2 regions of the Priestia sp. YIM B13491 genome follow, and region 2 is predicted to be linked to the other one. Evidence: predicted binding sites of a transcription regulator. Region 2 holds the regulator's gene; the other holds the start of a gene.
The links. Region 2 encodes LexA, which represses DNA repair genes until DNA is damaged. Its sites were predicted from a motif close to CGAACATATGTTCG; they were not measured.
Positions count from the first base shown of each region.

Region 1 (6,838 bases), on a different contig from region 2:
AACTGTTACAGACTCTAGAGTAGTAGCATCATATAAATTAAGTTTTGGAGCAGCATTTGCAGCAGGGATTATTAATGTTATTTTTGGAACTATTATTGCATGGGTATTAGTGAGATATCATTTTCCTGGAAAGAGGTTTATTGATGGACTTGTAGATTTGCCGTTTGCTTTACCAACGGCTGTTGCCGGCATTGCCTTGACCACTCTTTACGTTCCGAAAGGATGGATTGGTCAATTATTTACGTTTAAAATCGCATTTACGCCTATCGGAATTATTATCGCTCTGACGTTTATTGGTCTGCCGTTTGTTGTCCGAATGGTGCAGCCAGTATTGCAAAACTTTAATGCGGAGATCGAAGAAGCATCGGCTAGTTTAGGAGCCAGCCGAATGCAAACGTTCAGAAAAGTTATTTTTCCAGAGCTGGTGCCTGCTATTTTAACAGGTTTTTCTCTTTCATTCGCAAGAGCGCTTGGAGAATACGGGTCAGTTGTTTTTATTGCTGGAAATATGCCGATGAAAACTGAAATTACGCCGCTTATTATTATGACAAAACTCGAGCAGTACGATTATGCGGGCGCTACTGCTATTGCATCAGTCATGCTCGTTGTATCATTTTTTCTGTTATTACTTATTAATATTATTCAATGGTGGACAAATCGTAAATTTGTACATAGTTAAGGAGGGATGACATTGGCAGGACATGTTCCAATGCAGCATGCAAAAACGACTGTTAAACTTAATCATTCTAGTTTAAAAGAGCCCAAAGTCGTCCAGTGGCTGCTTACATTTATTGCACTGGCTTTTTTAGCTCTATTCTTAGTGCTCCCGCTCATCACCATTTTTATGACAGCTTTTCAAAAAGGGTGGGAAACGTATCTTGCTGCGATTACGAATCCGGATGCTTTGGCTGCTATTAAACTAACGCTAATTGTGGTGCTTATTACCGTTCCTTTAAATGCCATTTTCGGCGTGGTAGCTGCATGGTTAATTACAAAGTTTGATTTTAAAGGAAAGAATATTTTAATTACGCTTATTGATTTGCCGTTTGCTGTTTCGCCTGTTATTGCTGGATTGATTTTTATTTTATTATTTGGTGCACAAGGGTTATTCGGAGAATGGTTGTTTAATCACGACATCAAAATTGTATTTGCTATTCCCGGTATTATTTTAGCTACGCTTTTTGTAACGCTGCCGTTTGTTGCTAAAGAATTGATTCCTCTTATGCAAGCTCAAGGGTCAGCCGAAGAAGAAGCGTCGTTAACGTTAGGAGCCAGCGGTTTCAAAACTTTTTTTCTAGTGACGTTACCTAATATTAAATGGGGCTTATTATATGGCATTATCTTATGTAATGCGCGCGCAATTGGAGAGTTTGGAGCTGTATCCGTTGTGTCTGGGCACATTCGAGGAATGACAAATACGATGCCTCTTCATATTGAAATTCTCTACAATGAATATCAATTTGCAGCAGCGTTTGCGGTAGCATCTTTAATGTCAGTTTTAGCTATTTTTACATTAATTGTAAAAAATATTATTGAGTGGAAAGCCAAACATATTTAAATAAGAAGGAGCTTATGAGATGAGTATCCATATTAAGCACGTATCAAAGAACTTTGGTGATTTTAAAGCGCTGGATTCTATTAACATTGATATTCAAACGGGTGAATTAGTAGCTTTACTCGGTCCGTCCGGTTCTGGAAAAACATCTTTGCTTCGTATCATTGCCGGTCTTGAACATCTTGATCAAGGAGCTATTTTATTTGATGGAAAGGAAATTACGCACATAAATCCAAAAGAGCGGAATGTAGGGTTTGTTTTTCAACACTATGCTTTGTTCAGGCATATGACTGTGTTTGATAACATTGCGTATGGTTTAAAAGTACGACCTAAAAAAACAAGGCCTTCTAAAACAGACATTACTAAGAAAGTAACCGAGCTGCTGCAGCTTGTTAAACTAGAGCCGCTTGCAAATCGCTATCCCTCTCAATTATCGGGCGGACAGCGCCAACGAGTAGCGCTTGCTCGAGCGTTAGCAGTAGAACCGAAAGTACTGCTATTAGATGAACCTTTTGGCGCTTTGGATGCAAAAGTTCGCAAGGATTTGCGCAGATGGCTGCGTAAATTGCATAATGATTTTCATATTACGAGTATTTTCGTTACGCATGATCAAGAAGAAGCTTTAGATGTGGCCGATCGTATTGTTGTGATGAACAACGGAAAAATTGAGCAGATTGGAAGTCCTGAGGAAGTATATGATCATCCTAACAGTCCATTTGTGTACGATTTTCTAGGGAACGTCAATTTATTCAAGGGCCGCATTCATAAAGGCAGACTAAAACAAGGAAGCTTTGAAATGGATGTTCCAGAATTCCGCGGAAGAAATGAAGAAGCAGCTGTTGGATATGTACGACCTCATGATATTCACCTTGAAAAGGTAAAAACAAGCGCAGATGCTGTTTCTGCAACCGTTAGCCATATTCATGTGATAGGTCCTATCGTGCAAATTGAATTAAAAAGAGAAGATGCAGAAGAATTTTTAGAAGCTGAATTAACCAAAGAGCACTATAAAGTCCTCAGCCTTCAAGTGGGAGAGCAGGTGTATGTAAAGCCTAAGCAGCTAAAAGTATTTATTCCAGAAGATTATTCTATTTAATAAAAAGCGTAAAGGGTATGCCTTTGCGCTTTTTATCTGCTAATAAATTAGTACCAGATATTAAAAGTAGGTGTTATAATTAAGTATCAACTGATTTGAGGTGGAGAAATGATACAGTCAAAAGCTAGAATTACGGGAATGGGGATATATACACCAAAGCAAAAATTAACGAACGACCATTTAAAAGAAATGGTTGATACAAGTGACGAATGGATTGTACAGCGTACGGGAATGAAAGAACGACGAATTGCAGGGGAAGGCGAATACACGTCCACGCTTGCCATTCAAGCCGTTGAAAATTTGCTTAACCGATATGATGTAAAAATAGAAGATGTAGATGCAATTATTGTTTCGACAACAACGCCGGATCACTTTTTTCCTAGCGTAGCATGTCAGGTTCAAGATTACTTTCATATTGATCAAGCTGCTGCATTTGATCTAAGTGCCGCATGCGCCGGTTTTACATATGGACTTCATGTGGCGAACGGCTTAGTGACGTCGGGATTGCATAAAAAGATTTTAGTTATTGGTGCTGAAGTCATGTCGAAAATTACAGATTATACGGACCGGGCCACATGCGTGCTGTTTGGTGACGGAGCGGGGGCTATGCTTGTAGAGTACGATGAGCATAATCCAAGTTTCTTAGGATGTCACTACGGAACGGACGGAAGCGGAGGGGGAAATTTATATCGTTCTAACTTATCTAATACTCTTTCAGGAAAAGAAATTAACTCGAGCGGGAATTTAGTTCAAAACGGGCGTGAAGTATACCGCTTTGCTGTACGAACGATTCCAAAAGGAGTAGAAGCATTATTAAAGAATACTTCCATTTCTCTTTCTGATGTAAACTGGTTTATTCCGCACAGTGCAAACCTTCGAATGATTGAAGCTATTTGTGCTAAAACAGGTGTTTCAATGGATAAAACGTTAACGAGTGTGCAATACTGCGGAAATACGTCTTCAGCTTCTATCCCGCTTGCTTTAAACGAAGGAATAATGACAAGAAAAGTACAGGATAATGACCTCCTTATTCTCTATGGGTTTGGAGGAGGATTAACGCACTGCGGTCTGTTAATTAAATGGACGTGTAAAGAAAAAAGCTAAAAGGCATCGCCTTTTAGCTTTTTAGATTTTCATTACAGAGCTTTTTATTGTCGTTACAAGAGAGTTTATTCTTTTTATAACGGCAGGTTTACTGTATTTTCAGCGCAAACATATATAATAGAAAAAAACCGCTTTTTTACAGCGGGTTTTCAGCCGGCTTTTGGAATAGTAAAACCTACTCCAAAGACGTCGCGCACATCGTGTACGACCACAAAAGCTTGTTCGTCGACTTTATGAATAATACGCTTTAATTCTAGCAGTTCTTGTTTGTTCACAACTACGTACAATACGTCTTTTGCTTCTTTTGTATAGCTTCCATGAGCGGAAAAGACAGTGACACCACGCTGCATCTTTTTATTGACTTGTTCGGCTACTTCAGCTGAACGGTGTGAAATAATAGTGATTGCTTTGCGAGGGTTGAGTCCTTCAATGATATAATCAAGCACTTTCGTTCCGATGTAAAGAGAAATAATCGTATACATCGTCTTTTCTCCACCGATGACAAAATAAGCGCTTGCTACCACTAATAAATCAATTGCCAGCATCGTTTTGCTAATATTCCAGTCTAGATATTGATTAGCTAAGCGGGCAATAACTGCAGAGCCTCCGGAAGTTCCGCCGCCTCTAAACACAAGTCCGAGTCCTACCCCAGCTAAAATACCAGCAAAAATAGCCCCCAGTAGCGTATCGTCAAGAGGATTTCCCAGTCCTTCAGTTATATGTAGGAATAGAGACGTGAAAATAATACATATAATTGTGTAAACAATCACACGTTTATGAAGCAATTTGTATCCGATTAGTACCAGCAAACCGTTTAATATAAAGTTTGTGATACCTGGAGACCAGCCTAATACATAATAGGTAATCATTGTTACACCGGTTACGCCGCCTTCTGCTAATTCATTTGGAATAGCAAAGTAATTAATGGCCAGTGCGAAAATGAGGCTCCCTAGAATAATGAGGATAATTTCTTTTATTTTATTAATCATGAACGTTACCTCCAATCATCAAAAACTCCGAAAACACAGTCATGACAATGTATTATACCAACTCTAGAGACCGAATTAAAGATGGGATATTATTATTTTTTTAAAAATCAGTTTCTGCTATTAACATAAAATCTTTTGACAGTTTTTATGGAGTATGAAAAAATGAATTGTTTGCTTTTATTTTGATTAAAAAGTTTTGCAATGAGAATGTTCGTTCGGTAAAATAGAAGCAAGAGTCAAGGGGGAGAATGAACGTGTATCAAGATGAATTAAAACAGTATGCGAAGTTAGTAATGCCCGAGCATTTAGAGAAAATGAAGAAAATGTACAGTCCCGAGGCGCATAAGCAGTCCTTAGGGTTGAAAAAAGAAAAGATTGAGCATATTGAAAATGTCATTATGAACAGTTACTCGGAGCATCATCCAGTAACGCTTCACGTCTATGAAGCAGGACATATTCAAAGGTATGAACGAGTGACGATTGATAAAGTCTCGCTGCAGTCGAATATGCTGATGGTTACAGGCCCTTGTTATACATATTCGATTCGAGCGGATGCAGTAATTGAAGCAGATGTATGGAAAGATGAAAGCTACTCTAGCTAAGAGTAGCTTTTTTGTTCGTTTTGTATCTTTTTTTTAACGCATGCATACAATACATAAAAGCATATTCTGCGAGTAGTAACTTCTAGCTACTAGGAAATTTTAATTAAAGAAGGGATCATTGTATGCAAAATGAAAAAACTCAAGTAAGAGAAATCGAATTAACGCAGTTCATTAAGAAAAGACTTGTTCGTTTTATCTCAAGTTTAGCTATTTCTTCTGCCCTTGCTTCCATATTATATATGCTTCTATTTTTATTTAAATGATGGGTCACTTTGAGTTGTCCAAAAAGGTGGACAACTTTTTTGGTGTGTAGGCTTTTACGAAATCAGGACAAGCTATGGCTGATTCAGTCAGAAAAATTCAATCGGTCAAGAAATAGTCAAAAACAGTCATAGCTAATTGAGTAGAAGAAAACCTTTACATATAATGAGAAAAGTAGACAAATTCTTGAATTACCAGCATATTTCCTTTTGTATTAACTATTATTAAACCAAATGCAAATTTAACTATTCGTTCAAAAAACTTTATTTTGTAATTAAAAAAATGAATGTTTTTGATTTTTTATGATTGATTTTGAATGTAAACCGTGATAAAGTAAGTACATGAAATAAATGAAAACGCTTTTTTGAAAAAGGAGCTAGAACATGTTAACGCCGGAGAGACATCAACTAATCTTAAAACTTTTAAAAGAGAAAGAACTTGTAAAAGTACAAGAGTTTATCGAAGTTACAGGCGCTTCGGAATCCACCATTAGAAGAGACTTAAGTCAACTAGAAGAAGAGCAAATGCTCAAACGTGTTCACGGTGGCGCTTCGCTTATTCGCAGTAAACGAATCGAACTGAGCGTTATCGAAAAATCTGCTAAAAATGTTCAAGATAAACGAAACATTGCAGAGTATGCGGCTTCCATTATAAATGAAGGTGACTGTATTTTTTTAGATGCAGGAACTACAACGTATGAAATGATTCCTTTTTTAAAGCAAAAAGATGTAGTAGTCGTGACAAATGGTTTAATGCATTTAAACCCGATGCTAGAACAAGGTATCACCCTCTATTTAATTGGGGGATCTGTTAAACATAAAACGGGCGCTTTAATTGGCAATGGAGCTCTTTTAAGTCTTGAGCAATATCGTTTTGATAAGTGCTTTATGGGAGCGAATGGGATTCATCATCAATATGGATATACAACTCCTGACCCAGAAGAAGCATTGATCAAGCAAACGGCAATGAAGCTGTCTAGAGAATCGTATATTTTATCAGATTCCACTAAGTTTTTTGAAACAAGCTTTGCGAAAATAGCCGATTTACATGAAGCAAAAATTATAACAAATGACGTACCTAGCGATGTACTTATACAGTATGCAAACAAAACAGACATAAAGGTTGTGAAATCATGATTTATACATGTACGTTGAACCCATCCGTTGATTACGTAGTACATGTTTCAGCATTCGAAGAAGGCGGGCTTAACCGTACAACGAATGAAGCCAAG
Region 1 covers NZ_JBHZOR010000004.1:266,239-273,076, forward strand. The annotation lists gene cysT (sulfate ABC transporter permease subunit CysT) at 1-679, shown strand, start outside; gene cysW (sulfate ABC transporter permease subunit CysW) at 692-1,558, shown strand; gene ACFX4E_RS16335 (sulfate/molybdate ABC transporter ATP-binding protein) at 1,578-2,651, shown strand; gene ACFX4E_RS16340 (ketoacyl-ACP synthase III) at 2,760-3,755, shown strand; gene ACFX4E_RS16345 (YitT family protein) at 3,905-4,744, opposite strand; gene ACFX4E_RS16350 (YolD-like family protein) at 4,993-5,346, shown strand; gene ACFX4E_RS16355 (DeoR/GlpR family DNA-binding transcription regulator) at 5,991-6,743, shown strand; gene pfkB (1-phosphofructokinase) at 6,740-6,838, shown strand, end outside.
Region 1: the regulator LexA is predicted to act here: its motif matches at 4,949-4,962, upstream of ACFX4E_RS16350 (YolD-like family protein).

Region 2 (6,838 bases):
GACAAGAAAGTCAGATTTTACAGGCGTTTGAACAGAAAGCATCCATGCTAGTCGAATACCTAAGGTCAAAACGATCAGTGAAATAAAAAAAACAGTTTTGTTCATGTATCTACTTGCAATAGCTATTAGAAAAATGACAAGGAAAGTGATAAAGATTCCTTCAATAATAAATGAATTACTTAAAGCCAAGCCCTTTAATTCCAATGAATTTGTCATCGCATTATAACTGCCCCATAGAGACCATGTAAGAATAATGACACATAAAAAGATCAGGCTTTTGGATAAAAATGAGTTAAGCATATTACCTCCTGCAAATTATTTCAAAGATAAGGTACAAAATTCCTACCCTATGATACCATATTTTATTATTTTGTATATATTTTTCTTATAGAGTATAATGTTAGATTGTTCTGAAATTACGACAGCGGCATAACGTTTGATAAAAGGGTAAGCCGAGTAGGAAAACGATTTTGTAATAGAAAAAGCTGTTTGCATCCATACGTATGCGAACAGCTTTTATGTTTTAAACCGACCTTTTAATAAATTCCATAGGGAACTCACTCCGAGACTAATGCTGATCAGAATTCCTGACAGAGCTACTATTAAAGCGATATATTCAAAGATAGAAAACTGCTTCATGCTATCCCAATTGATGTTTCCCTTTAGTTTGCTAATAACTAAATTCATTCCGTAAATACCGGAAAGAACCGTATAAATCGTTAAAATTAATAATAAGTAATTGTGACGTTTGGCTGCGATTTTCTCTTGATTTTGGTACAAAGTACCAAGGGTTTCTTTGACTTCTTGATAAAGAGAATTGATATGAAAGATTTTTTTAAAGAGCTCAGAAAACTCTTGACCTTCTGTGCGAGAGCTAATTTCTAAAAATAAATATTTACCTGAAAACACGGTAATAGAGCGGATTAGTCGTTCAATGCCCTCTGAATTTTTATGAAACGTGAGCTGCGAATATTCATAAGATAATTTTAGCAACACGATTTTATAGAAAAAATGTAAAAATAAATTATAGTAATGCTGGCCAAATAGATGATTCATCAAAAGCTGATCCGTTTTAGAGTCTGTCGATTTAGAAATACACGAAAACACATGGTCTGTTATGACGTAATAGGTTTCAGGAGCCCACCTTTCATACACGTGTTTAGTATTATACGTTTTAATATACTCATGATTGTGTGCAGAAATAAACGCTTTCCCGTCAGGCGTATAGCTATTTAGCTGCCCAGTACGAAATAAAGTTGTGGAATTAATTTCTTGCTCTTGATTTACCGTTACATAACTTAACACAAACATCCGTTCATCGATAAAATAAGGAAGGCTCCCAACGTGCTGTTCACGCGTGGCTTCTTTCTTGATGTGTTCGTTCAAAAATGGCGCAAGCTGTGAAAAAATATAATCTTGCACTTTGCTATAGCGATGATGTTCATAGGTAATGGTGGATCCATGCTCTTCAGCAAGCTTCGGTTCTAGTACACGAAAATGATTCATGAATTCTAAAATATCATCATAGGTGTAATGATTATGGCTCATCTCAGTGCGAATGGTCATGACGCCAATTTCAAAAGGACATAAAAAAACATCCACAGACAGCACGTTGCTAGACACGGTGGTGGAGGAAGTGTGTAACGTAATAGTATGGTCTATTTTTTTGGAAAATCGAAGCAACCCTTCTTTTTCGCACGAGTCAGGGAATAGAATGCATTCAATGTAAGGAAGAAAATATTGATCCAGGCTATCATGAGATACGTAATACTGTTCTCCGTAGTATTCTTTTTCTAAATGTTTTTTTTGAATGGAAAAAAATTCGAACAAATTTTCTTTTAGTGCATGAACAAGCTGCTCTTTATTTTTTCGGTCAAAGGAAAAAGGAAAAAGAAACATGTTCATTGCTTTGGTAGGTACAATGGTTTGAAATGGTTCTGTTTTCCTTGGTGTATTGGTCATAAACTACATCCTTCTTATGGTCGGTTGTATTTCCTTGTAAGAGTCGAGGAAATGCAGATAGAAAGTAAAAGGTGAAACAAGCTTTACAAAAACCGTTCTACCTGCCTGCGGTGATTCAACGTATCATTTATAATATGCCAATTTTTTTAGAAAACAAACGTAAAAAAACCAACTAACATCATGATTAGTTGGTTTTACATACAGTGTCTGATTAGTGAATCGTGCGATATACACCAGTTACTTTTCCTAAAATCGTTACGTGGCGAAGAATAATAGGCGCCATCGTTGAATTTTCAGGCTGTAAACGAACGAAATTTTCTTCTTTAAAGAAACGTTTTACCGTTGCTTCGTTGTCCTCGGTCATAGCGACCACAATATCTCCATTATTAGCTGTTTGCTGCTGACGTACGATTACCATATCGCCATCTAGAATACCTGCTTCAATCATACTTTCTCCCATAATTTCAAGCATAAATACATGATCATCTGGAGAAACGAATTTATCTGGAAGAGGGAAATATTCTTCCACATTTTCAACGGCTGTTATAGGAAGACCCGCTGTTACTTTACCGATAACAGGAACATTAATGACATTGCTTTTAGGGATGTTTACTTCATCTAGTTGAAGAACTTCGATTGCTCTTGGTTTTGTTGGATCTCTGCGAATTAACCCTTTGCTTTCTAAACGAGCTAAATGCCCGTGTACAGTGGAGCTAGAGGCTAATCCTACCGCTTCCCCAATCTCGCGAACAGAAGGCGGATAACCTTTTAATTTTACTTCGTGCTTAATAAAATCTAGTATGTCTTGTTGACGTTTTGATAGCTTCATATTTTTCACCTCGATTTTAGCTATTCTTTAGGTGAATTATACCACGTGATGTGTCAATATACAAACATAAGTTCGAAGAATTCCATTGACAGAAACAAATGTTCTCAATAAAATAAGAACATATATTCTGATAGGGGGATCATAATATGCAACAATTCTTACATTCTATGAAACATTACGCTATTTTTTTTGCAGCAATCGCTGCACTTACATATGTATTGACGCTGGTTTTAGGAGCGGATAAAGTAGATTTAGACAAATATTCAACGGTTACTATTACAAAAGGAGATACGCTTTGGGACTTGTCCAACAAGTATCATAATCACCATCATTTGACCACCAATGAATTTGTCAAATGGGTTGAAGACGTCAATGATTTAAACTCAGACACTGCCCAGTCTTTATCTCCTGGAGATAAATTATATATTCCTGTTTTAAAACAAGAGTTACATAATCAAGTGGCAATTGAACAGTAGTGTGTAACGGCCGTTCCTGAATATTGTTAGAAGCCGAAAAGGTCGTGATAAAAGTGGACGCCATTATTTATTGCCGTGTCAGTACGGATAAAAAAACCCAAGAAACATCTTTACAGCGCCAGCAAGAAGAATTAAAAAAACTTGCTGGTCTTCACCATCTAGACGTAAAAAAAGTCGTGATGGAAAAAGCAAGCGGATATGACGTAGACAGAGAGGGTATTTTGGATGTTCTTCATACAATGAAAGAAGAGAAGATCTCTGTGCTGCTTATTCAAGACGAAACACGATTAGGCAGAGGAAATGCCCGAATTGCGCTGCTTCATGCTTTTCATAAAGAAAATGCTACCATCTATACGATTAGTCATCAAGGTCAGCTTCAGCTTTCAGAATCTGATTCAATGGTGTTAGATATTATTAGCTTAGTGGAAGAGCATCAGCGGAAATTACATAATGCTAAAATTAGAAGAGGAATGAAAAGAGCCGTAGAAAACGGTTATCGTCCGCAGAAAAATTTAAAAAATCAAGGAGTTAACTCGGGAAGGGAAAAAAAAGAAGCGCCTATTGAAGAAATTGTCCGCCTTCGTCATAACGGCTTAACCTTTGCTGAAATTTCAGTTACGCTAAAAGGTTTTGGCTATAATATTTCAAAAGCGACGGTACATCGCCGCTATCAAGAGTACCAAGAGAGTGCTCAATCTCTTGATAAAACGAAAGAGATTTAGTAAGATGACTACATGTTGCCGAAGCGGTTCGGTAATTTTAATTATTGATTATAAGGAGATAGGTTTTATATGCTATCAAAAGATAAACTTGCTCGTATTAATGCTCTTTCAAAAAAGGCAAAGGCTGAAGGTCTGACAGAATCTGAAGCGAAAGAACAGCAAGAGCTACGTCAGGAATATTTAAAAGTTTTCCGACAATCTATGACAAATCACCTTCATACGATTAAAGTTGTAGACGAAGAAGGTAAAGATGTTACGCCTAAGAAGTTAAAAGAGAGTAAAAAGAAGCGTCTTCACTAAGACGTTCTAGTAAAACTAGAGGGAGTGTTCCCTCTAGTTTTTTGTATATTTTTAATAAGGGGCACAAAAACTGTAAAAGTGGAAATTTTTTTGGTTCAAGTATTGTACAAATAAGCAAATCATTAGTATGATAACATATGTACATAGTTTTGAAAGGAATGAAGAGTATGACACAACGTATTGAAGATCTTTCGATTGCAACAATTCGTACTTTATCAATCGATGCGATTGAAAAAGCAAATTCAGGTCACCCAGGTATGCCAATGGGAGCTGCTCCAATGGCATATACATTGTGGACAAAATTTATGAACATCAATCCAAAGAATCCAAACTGGTTCAACCGTGACCGCTTTGTATTATCAGCAGGACACGGATCGGCACTATTATACAGCTTGCTTCATTTAGCTGGATATGACTTATCAATTGAAGACCTTAAAAACTTCCGTCAATGGGGAAGTAAAACACCAGGTCATCCAGAGTTCGGTCATACAGCAGGTGTTGATGCAACAACTGGTCCACTAGGACAAGGTATTGCAATGGCTGTTGGTAAAGCAATGGCAGAACGTCATTTAGCTGAAACATACAACAAAGAAGGTTTAGAAATTGTAGACCACTTTACGTATGGTATTTGTGGTGACGGAGACTTAATGGAAGGTGTATCTGCTGAAGCAGCTTCATTAGCGGCACACTTAAAATTAGGACGTTTAGTTGTTTTATACGATTCAAATGATATTTCTTTAGACGGAGATTTAGATCGCTCGTTCTCTGAGAACGTAGAAGATCGTTTCAAAGCTTACGGATGGCAAGTAATCCGCGTTGAAGACGGCAATGACTTGACAGCGATTGCAAACGCAATTGAAGAAGCAAAAGGCGATTTAACACGCCCAACGCTAATTGAAGTAAAAACAACAATCGGATTTGGTTCTCCAAACCACGCGGGTACTTCTGGCGTGCACGGTTCTCCATTAGGTTCCGATGAAACAAAATTAACAAAAGAAGCTTATGCATGGACATTTGAAGAAGATTTCTATGTGCCAGAAGAAGTGTATGCTCACTTCAAAGCTACAATTGCTGAAGATGGCCAAAAGAAAGAAAACGAATGGAACGATGTATTTGCACAGTATAAAGAAAAATATCCTGAACTAGGTCGTCAATTTGAACTAGCAGTAGAAGGAAAGTTACCGGAAGGCTGGGAAGAAACGCTTCCAGCATACGAAACGGGTTCAAGCTTAGCTAGCCGTGCTTCTTCTGGAGAAGTATTAAACGCAGTAGCACAAGCTGTACCTCAATTCTTCGGCGGTTCAGCTGACTTAGCTGGCTCAAATAAAACAATGATTAAAGGTTCAGAAGACTTCACTGCAGCTGATTACAGCGGACGTAATATCTGGTTCGGTGTACGTGAATTTGCAATGGGAGCTGCATTAAACGGTATGGCTCTACACGGCGGTGTAAAAGTATTTGGAGGAACATTCTTTGTATTCTCTGATTATCTTCGCCCAGCAATTCGCTTAGCAGCTTTAATGAAGCTTCCTGTAACATATGTATTCACACATGATAGTATCGCAGTTGGAGAAGACGGCCCAACACATGAGCCAATTGAACAATTGCCATCACTTCGTGCAATGCCAGGTCTTTCAGTGGTTCGTCCTGCAGATGCAAATGAAACAGCTGCTGCATGGCGCTTAGCATTAGAGTCAACTGACCGCCCAACGGCGCTTGTATTGACTCGTCAAAACTTGCCAACGCTTGAAGGTACAAAAGAAAATGCATACGAAGGCGTGTCTAAAGGTGCGTACGTTGTATCTAAAGCTGGTAAAGACCAAGCGGATGCATTAATACTTGCAACAGGCTCTGAAGTAAGCCTAGCAGTAGAAGCACAAAAAGCATTAGCTGCAGAAGGCATTGACGTATCTGTAGTAAGTATGCCTGCATGGGATCGTTTCGAAGAGCAATCTGCTGAGTACAAAGAAAGTGTTATCCCTAAATCAGTGAAAAAACGTTTAGGTATTGAAATGGCTTCTACACTTGGCTGGGAACGCTATGTTGGAGACGAGGGACAAGTTCTTGGTATTAATCACTTCGGTGCATCTGCTCCTGGTGAAACAATCATGAAAGAATTTGGTTTTACAGTTGAAAATGTAGTAGCAAAAGTGAAAAGCTTGCTTAATGCATAATTCTTTTTCATAAGAAAGAGCAGACTCCTGTGGTCTGCTCTTTTTTTTCGACAAAAAAACAAAGGAATTTTTTCATCGATAGACAAGCATTGCGTACACCATTCGGTATAATGGTACAAAAAAGAACGAGCCGAAAGGGAGGATGAATCGTGAGAACGTATGAAGTATATTTAATGGAGGAAGAAGTTGCATCATCCTATTTTCGAAGAGAAAAGCTCATTTATCAGCTGCTGATTGAATATAGAATGAAACGTCACTTGCAGGAAACGCACTTACAAAAACAAGTTCATTACATTACTCGCCAACTGCCCATTTCATTTATTCAACGAGAATTGCTTCAGGCGTTTTCTCATTATCCTCATTTTTTTACTCATC
Region 2 covers NZ_JBHZOR010000001.1:801,016-807,853, forward strand. The annotation lists gene ACFX4E_RS04060 (ArnT family glycosyltransferase) at 1-300, opposite strand, end outside; gene ACFX4E_RS04065 (magnesium transporter CorA family protein) at 517-1,962, opposite strand; gene lexA (transcriptional repressor LexA) at 2,174-2,791, opposite strand; gene yneA (cell division suppressor protein YneA) at 2,938-3,267, shown strand; gene ACFX4E_RS04080 (YneB family resolvase-like protein) at 3,321-3,989, shown strand; gene ACFX4E_RS04085 (DUF896 domain-containing protein) at 4,059-4,289, shown strand; gene tkt (transketolase) at 4,457-6,463, shown strand; gene sirA (sporulation inhibitor of replication protein SirA) at 6,613-6,838, shown strand, end outside.